One region of the Variovorax restrictus genome, then DNA from elsewhere that is predicted to be linked to it. Evidence: predicted binding sites of a transcription regulator. Region 1 holds the regulator's gene; the other holds the start of a gene.
What was found. The regulator FNR, encoded in region 1, switches genes on or off when oxygen is low (the NO sensors DNR and NnrR bind a similar motif). The targets are predictions, from matches to a motif close to TTGATNNNNATCAA.

Region 2: the regulator FNR is predicted to act here: its motif matches at 1,726-1,739, upstream of ACSFA0_RS07925 (oxygen-binding di-iron domain-containing protein).

Annotation. Positions count from the first base shown of each region.
Region 1 covers NZ_JBPJZH010000001.1:2,980,580-2,984,145, forward strand. Annotated here, with positions in the region: gene hemN (oxygen-independent coproporphyrinogen III oxidase) at 1-1,236, opposite strand, end outside; gene fnr (fumarate/nitrate reduction transcriptional regulator Fnr) at 1,465-2,181, shown strand; gene ACSFA0_RS14090 (hypothetical protein) at 2,162-2,413, opposite strand; gene ACSFA0_RS14095 (FixH family protein) at 2,424-2,714, opposite strand; gene ccoG (cytochrome c oxidase accessory protein CcoG) at 2,733-3,566, opposite strand, start outside.
Region 2 covers NZ_JBPJZH010000001.1:1,677,527-1,681,092, forward strand. Annotated here, with positions in the region: gene ACSFA0_RS07910 (hypothetical protein) at 1-43, opposite strand, end outside; gene ACSFA0_RS07915 (D-amino acid aminotransferase) at 208-1,071, shown strand; gene ACSFA0_RS07920 (CBS domain-containing protein) at 1,184-1,615, opposite strand; gene ACSFA0_RS07925 (oxygen-binding di-iron domain-containing protein) at 1,803-2,612, shown strand; gene ACSFA0_RS07930 (OmpA family protein) at 2,746-3,566, shown strand, end outside.

The DNA of each region.
Region 1 (3,566 bases):
CGCGGCCAGCGGTTCGAGCGCTTCCAGCTCGGCGGCGAAATGCCGACGGAAATCGACCAGGTGGGCCAATGCGATCGACTCGAAGTTCACCTGGCCCTGGCACATCAGCGCCATGATCACCGCGCGCCGCAGCACGTCGTCGCGCGACAGCGCCAGACCGCGCACGACCGGCAGACGGCCCTGGTCGAGCAGGTCGTAGTACTCCTCCAGCATCTTCGCGTTCTGGCTGTAGGTGGCGCCAACGCGGCCGATGGCCGACACGCCCAGCGCCACCAGGTCACAGTCGGGCTGCGTGCTGTAGCCCTGGAAGTTGCGGTGCAGCCGGCCCTGCCGCTTGGCGATCGCGAGCGCGTCGGTCGGCAGCGCGAAATGGTCCATGCCGATGTAGACGTAGCCCGCCGCGGTGAGCGCGGCGATCGAGCGCGACAGCATGTCGACCTTGGTCGCCGCGTCGGGCAACTCGGCCGCTTCGATGCGGCGCTGCGGCTTGAAGCGCTCCGGCAGATGGGCATAGGCATAGAGCGCGATGCGGTCGGGCAGCAGTTCGCAGATCTGCGCCAGGGTGCGGTCGAAGGACGCAGCCGTCTGCTTGGGCAGGCCATAGATCAGGTCGACGTTGACCGACGCGAAGCCGATGCGCCGCGCCGCGGCCATCAGGTCGAACACCTGCGCCGCAGGCTGGATGCGGTGCACCGCCTTCTGCACGGCGGGGTCGAAGTCCTGCACGCCGAAGCTCAGGCGGTTGAAGCCCATCGCCGCCAGCGTCTCGAGCCGGCTCGCGTCGATGGTGCGCGGATCGATCTCGATTGAATACTCGCCGTCGGGCGCCAGCACGAAGGCGCTGCGCAGGATGTCCATCAGCCGCGCGAGGCTGGCGTCGTCGAGGAAGGTTGGCGTGCCGCCGCCCAGATGCAGCTGGCTCACCAGCGCGCCGCGCCCGAGCTGCGCCACCTGCAGGTCGACCTCGCGCGCCAGGTAGCGCAGGTACTCGTCGGCGCGCTCGTGGTGCTTGGTGACGATCTTGTTGCAGGCGCAGAAGTAGCACAGCGAGTCGCAGAACGGCACGTGCACATAGAGCGACAGCGGCAGCGCACGGGCGCTGGTGCCCGTGCGGCGCTGGCGCAGCGCCTGCGCGTAGTCGTCGCAGCCGAAAGCCTCGACGAAGCGGTCCGCCGTCGGGTACGAGGTGTAGCGCGGGCCGGCGACGTCGAAGCGCTTCAGGGTCGCCGGCGTCATCACGGGTGCAGCAGAGGCGGCAACCCGCTGCAGACGGGTCGGTGCGGCGGATTCGGTCAGGAGGGTGGATGGCATGGTGGTTGGAGCGCTCAGGGCTCGTCGACTGTGCCGCCAACCGGGCCCGTCTTCATTGACGCCCGTCAAGCCTGCGCACCCACCGCTCGCGAACAATGCCCTCAAACCACCGAAGCGTCGGCAGCGCACTCCCCGCCTGCCCCGCCCGCACCCATGACCCCCGAAACCATCAAAGTCGCCTGTTCCAACTGCAACCTGCGCGAGTTGTGCATGCCGATCGGCCTGCAGCCCGCCGACCTGAAGCGCATCGACGAGATCGTTGCCACGCGCCGCAAGGTGAAGCGGCGCGAAACGCTGTTCCACAACGGCGAGCGCTTCACCTCGCTCTACGCCATCCGCACCGGCGTCTTCAAGACCCGCGTGACATCGGAAGACGGCCGCGACCAGGTCACCGGCTTCCAGATGGCCGGGGAGATCATCGGCCTGGACGGCATCGTGAACGACCACCACACCTGCGACGCGGTCGCGCTCGAAGACGCCGAGGTCTGCGTCATGCCCTTCGACCGCATCGAGGAGCTGTCGCGCGAGGTGACGGCTCTGCAGCGGCATGTGCACCAGATCATGAGCCGCGAGATCGTGCGTGAGCACGGCGTGATGCTGCTGCTGGGCAGCATGCGCGCCGAAGAGCGCCTGGCCGCATTCCTGCTGAACCTGGTGCAGCGCCTGCATGCGCGCGGCTTCTCGCAGTCGGAGCTGGTGCTGCGCATGACCCGCGAAGAGATCGGCAGCTACCTCGGGCTCAAGCTCGAGACGGTGAGCCGGACGCTGTCGAAGTTCGTCGAAGACGGCATCGTCGCAGTGCAGCAGCGCCACGTGCGCATCGTCGACGCCGACAAACTGCGCCGGCTGGTCAACGCTCCGGCGTGTTGACCTCGCGCCGCGACATCGCGAGCAGCGCGGTCAGCGCGCTCGAGCCCATCGCCAAGATCCAGAAGACGAAGAAGCTCGCGGTGTAGAGCCCCTGGCGCGACAGCGGCAGCGGCTCGCCGCGCCAGTGCACGTCGCTCGGGTCGACCATGGCGAACACCAGCATCTCGACGACGCTGGCCAGAAGGAACGACGGCCAGAGAATCCAGGCCAGACGGCGAATGCGGCGTTTCATCGCGTTCGGCTCACCGCTTGGGGAGCGGTACGTCTTCGCTCGGCGTGGCCGCATGGTTGCGGCCGGTCTGCGCGGGCATCAGCTTCTTGTCGGCCAGCGTCTTGTTGATCTCGAGGCCCTGGCGGTAGTAGTCGGCCGCGATGACCGGGTCCGGTGTGCGGATGGCCAGCCACAGCGTGGCGAAGCCGGCCACCACGACGATGGCCGGGCCGGCGATCACCATCCACACGTACGGGAACTTCCACCACGGCTCGGCCGCGTCGTCCGTGCCGTCGGGCGTCTTCGATGCAAGGGCATTCATGGGTTGTCTCCTGGGGGTTCAGCGCGGAACGAGAAAGATGGCTTTCTCCGACACATGGGCGCCGCCGTCGGCGGCCCGCACGTCGAAGTAGACCGGGTGCGAGCCCACGGGCGCGGCACCGTAGGGCAGCTGCAGTCGCACGGCGACCCAGCGTGACTCCGCGGGCTGCACCTCGACCGTGTCGCCGGCCACCACCGAGAGACCATCGAGGCCGCTGGTGGTGATCTGGTAGCGCTGCGGTCGCTCGGTCGCGTTCATGACCTGCAGGCGATAGACGTTCTCCAGCATGCCGCCCTCGACGATGCGGGCGAGCGAGGCGCGGTCGCGCACCACGTCGACCTTCAGTGGCGTGCGCGTCACCAGGCTCGCGAGCAGGCCGATGCACAGTGCGGCGAGCACGCTGCCGTAGATGAGCACGCGCGGACGGAACACCCGCGCGAGCACCTGGCGTGCCGACCAGCCCGCGGCCAGGCCGTTCTGCGTGGCATAGCGGATCAGCCCGGGCGGGTAGTCCATCTTGTCCATCACCGTGTTGCACGCGTCCACGCACAGGCCGCAGCCGATGCATTCGTACTGCAGCCCATCGCGGATGTCGATGCCGGTCGGGCACACCTGCACGCACAGCGTGCAGTCGATGCAGTCGCCCAGACCGTTGCGCTCATGCTGCTTGCCGCGCGCGCCGCGCGGGTCGCCACGCGCCGCGTCGTAGCTGACGATGAGCGTGTCGCGGTCGAACATCGCGCCCTGGAAACGCGCGTACGGGCACATGTACTTGCAGACCTGCTCGCGCATGAAGCCCGCGTTGCCGTAGGTCGCGAAGCCGTAGAAGAAGGCCCAGAAGACCTCCCACGA
Region 2 (3,566 bases), 1.3 Mb from region 1:
CACCGGCGCGGAAGAATTGCCATGCGTGGGCTTCGACGGACATCGATCGAGACACTTTCTTCGGAGGGAATCGAGACGTCGAGTCTTTCGCATCTCGCGGACCGCACGCGTAGGCGGTCGGGCCAAAAAGGGGTGCGTGGCGGTCGAGCCGTCATCGCGGGGGGCAGGGCGGGGGAGAATCGGGGCCTCATTTCTTTCGGCGTCCGCATGTCCGCTCTTCCCGACTCCCTTTGCTACCTCAACGGCGACTACACGCCGCTGGCCGAGGCCAAGATTTCCGTGCTCGACCGCGGTTTCATCTTCGGTGACGGCATCTACGAGGTGGTGCCCGTCTACGGGCGCAAGTTCTTCCGCTTCTCGCAGCACCTCGCACGCTTGAACCGAAGTCTGGCGAGCCTGCGCATCGCCAATCCGTTCGACGAAGCCGGCTGGCTCGAACGCGCGCGGCGCCTGGTGGCCGACTTCCCGGCCGACGACCAGATGCTCTACATCCAGGTCACCCGCGGTGTAGCACCGCGCGACCACGTGATGCCGCAGGATGTCGTGCCCACGGTCTTCATGATGACCAATGCGATGAAGCCGCCCTCGGCCGCGTTGCTGGCCAAGGGGGTGGCCTGCGTCAGCGCGCGCGACTTCCGCTGGGAGCGCGCGGACATCAAGAGCACCTCGCTGCTGGGCAACGTGCTGGCACGCCAGATCTCGGCGGACGTCGGGGCGGTCGAGACCATCCTGTTCCGGAACGGCCTGCTGACCGAGGCGTCGTCGTCCAACGTGTGGGTGGTGCAGGGCGGCGCGCTGTTCGGGGCGCCCAAGAGCGAGCATGTGCTCGAAGGCATCCGCTACGACCTGATCCGCGAACTGTGCGAGGCCGAAGGCATTCCCTACGACCTGCGCCCCCTCGCCGAAGCCGAGGTGCGTGGCGCCGACGAGCTGCTGCTGAGTTCGGCCAGCAAGGAGGTCATGCCGGTGACGTTGCTCGACGGGCGGCCGATCGGCACCGGCACGCCCGGCCCCGTCTTCGCGCGGCTGCACGCCGCCTACCAGCGTGCGAAGAACGCTCAATCGATCTAGGCAGTAGGCGGGAGAGCCACGCCAGGGATACCGTGGAACCGGCTTTGCCGGGCCACTGGTATCGCCCCCTTGAGGGGGAGGCGCCGCAGGCGCTTCGGGGGTGGGTCCGTCTCTAGCTCTGGATGTAAGTCGTCAGCTGCTCGATCGTCTTTTCATGATCGGCAATGATGTCGTCCATCAGGTCGCGGATCGACAGCATGCCGACCACCTTGCCGCCGTCGACCACCGGCAAGTGGCGGATGCGCTTCTGGCTCATGAGGGTCATGCACTCGTGCGTGGGGGTGTTCGGTGTGACGGTGATGACGTGCGCCGTCATGATCTCGGCCACCTGCATGGCCTTCGAGTTCTTGCCCAGCAGGGCCACCTTGCGGGTGTAGTCGCGCTCGGAGAACACACCCACCAGCCGGTCGTCTTCCATCACCACCAGCGCACCGACCTCGTGCTCGGCCAGTACATGCAAGGCATCGAAGACCGTGGCGTCGGGGCTGGTGTGCCAGAGGCCGGCATTTCGTCGTTGGGCGAGCAGGGCGGATACAGGTTTCATCAGGTTTCTCCGGACAGTGGGCGAACGGTGCGCGGGTGCGCCGGATTCATCATAGGGGCGGCCTGGGGTCGGTGGCGAGGTCGACAGAGGGGCGAAGGGCTTCTGTGCCCTTGATCACCGTCAAGCGCCGAGGCCGCCGGTCTCTCTACAGTCGGGCCTCCGTCCATTCGACCTTCCAGGGCAGTCCGTGCCGATCGAGCTCTACCGCGACCCGCAGCATGCCTGCCTGATGTTCACCGACCTGGTCGGCGCGGATGGCCAGGCGGTGCAGGCGAACCAGTTCCTCATCGTCGACCACGGCACCGGCGCGGTCATCGACCCGGGCGGCAACCTCGCCTTCAACGAGCTGTACCTGGGCATGACGCGCCACTTCAGCCCGCACAAGCTGTCGTACATCGTCGCCTCGCATGCCGACCCAGACATCATCGCGTCGCTCGACCGCTGGCTGACCTCGACCCGCGCGCAGCTCGTGATCTCGCGCGTGTGGGAGCGCTTCGTGCCGCACTTCACCAAGGTCGGCAAGACCGAGGAGCGGATCATCGGGGTGCCCGACCTCGGTGGCCGCCTGCCGCTGGGCGCCAGCGAGTTGTGGCTGCTGCCGGCGCACTTCCTGCACGCCGAGGGCAATTTCCATTTCTACGATCCGGTCAGCCGCATCCTCTTCACCGGCGACCTCGGCGTGTCGATGACCACCGGCCGCGAGGCCCGGACACCGGTGCGTGAACTGGCGCCCCACATCCCGCGGATGGAAGCCTTCCACCGCCGCTACATGGTGTCGAACAAGATCCTGCGGTTGTGGGCACGCATGGCACGCACGCTCGACATCGCGATGCTGGTGCCGCAGCACGGCGCCCCGATCGAGGGCCGTGCCGCCATCTCGGACTTTTTCGACTGGGTGGAATCGTTGATGTGCGGCATCGACCTGTTCGACGACCGCGCCTACCAGGTGCCGACGGCGCGGATCGACCCGCGCATCCACCGCACCGACATGACCTGAGCGCCGCCCGGCGTGCGCAATTCCCGCGTTTGCGGTTCTTTGCGCGATGCCCGGGCTCGCCGCGCGGTGGCGTCGGCTATGGTCCGCGCCGCCAGCGGCGCTTTGGCCGCGGCTTCACTCAGGGAGAACAACAATGTTTGATGAACTCATCCGGGATATCGCCGGGCGCTTCGCGTTGGGGTCCAAGGCCGGCGACATCGTGCGGATGCTGCTCGTGGCCATGACCGACCCGCAGACCGATGGGTTGAACGGCTTCGCCGAGCGCTTCACGCACAACGGCTTCGGCGATGTCGTGCAGGCATGGCTGAAGCCGCCGGCCGGCGCCGCCGCGCCGATCCTCAACGCGACGCAGGTGAACGCGGTGCTGGGCGGGCCGGACGGCCTGCTGGCACGCATCGCGGGACGGCTGGGTATCGATGCGGCGACCGTGGCCTCCGTGATCGCGCTCGCTGCGCCAGTGATCATGCGGCGGTTGGCCGTCCGCGACGGCTGGCCCACCCTGGCGGCGGCCGAGATCGAAGCGACGCTGGCCGGCCCGACCCGCGCCGCCCATGCGGCCCACGGCGCGATCCGTTCGGCGCCCGTACGCGGGGGCGGTCTTTGGAAGTGGCTTCCTTGGCTGTTGCTGCTGCTGGCCGCCTTGTTCTTCGTGACCCAGTGTCGCCAGCCGGCACCGGATGCCATGGCACCGGGGTCGACCGTGGTGCCGGCCATCTCCGGCGCTGCGCAGCCGCCGGCGGCCGATCCCATTCCGTCCGGGGCGGGCGCCCTCGCATCGTGGATCGAGGGCCAGCCGGCGCTCAAGGTGTACTTCGATAGCGGCAAGGCCGACATTTCGCCGGCCTTTGCCGAGCGGGCGAAGGCGCTGGTCGACCACCTGCGCAGCCATGCCGAGGCCAAGGCGGTGATCTCGGGCTACAGCGACCCGACCGGCAGCGCGGCGGCCAACGCCGC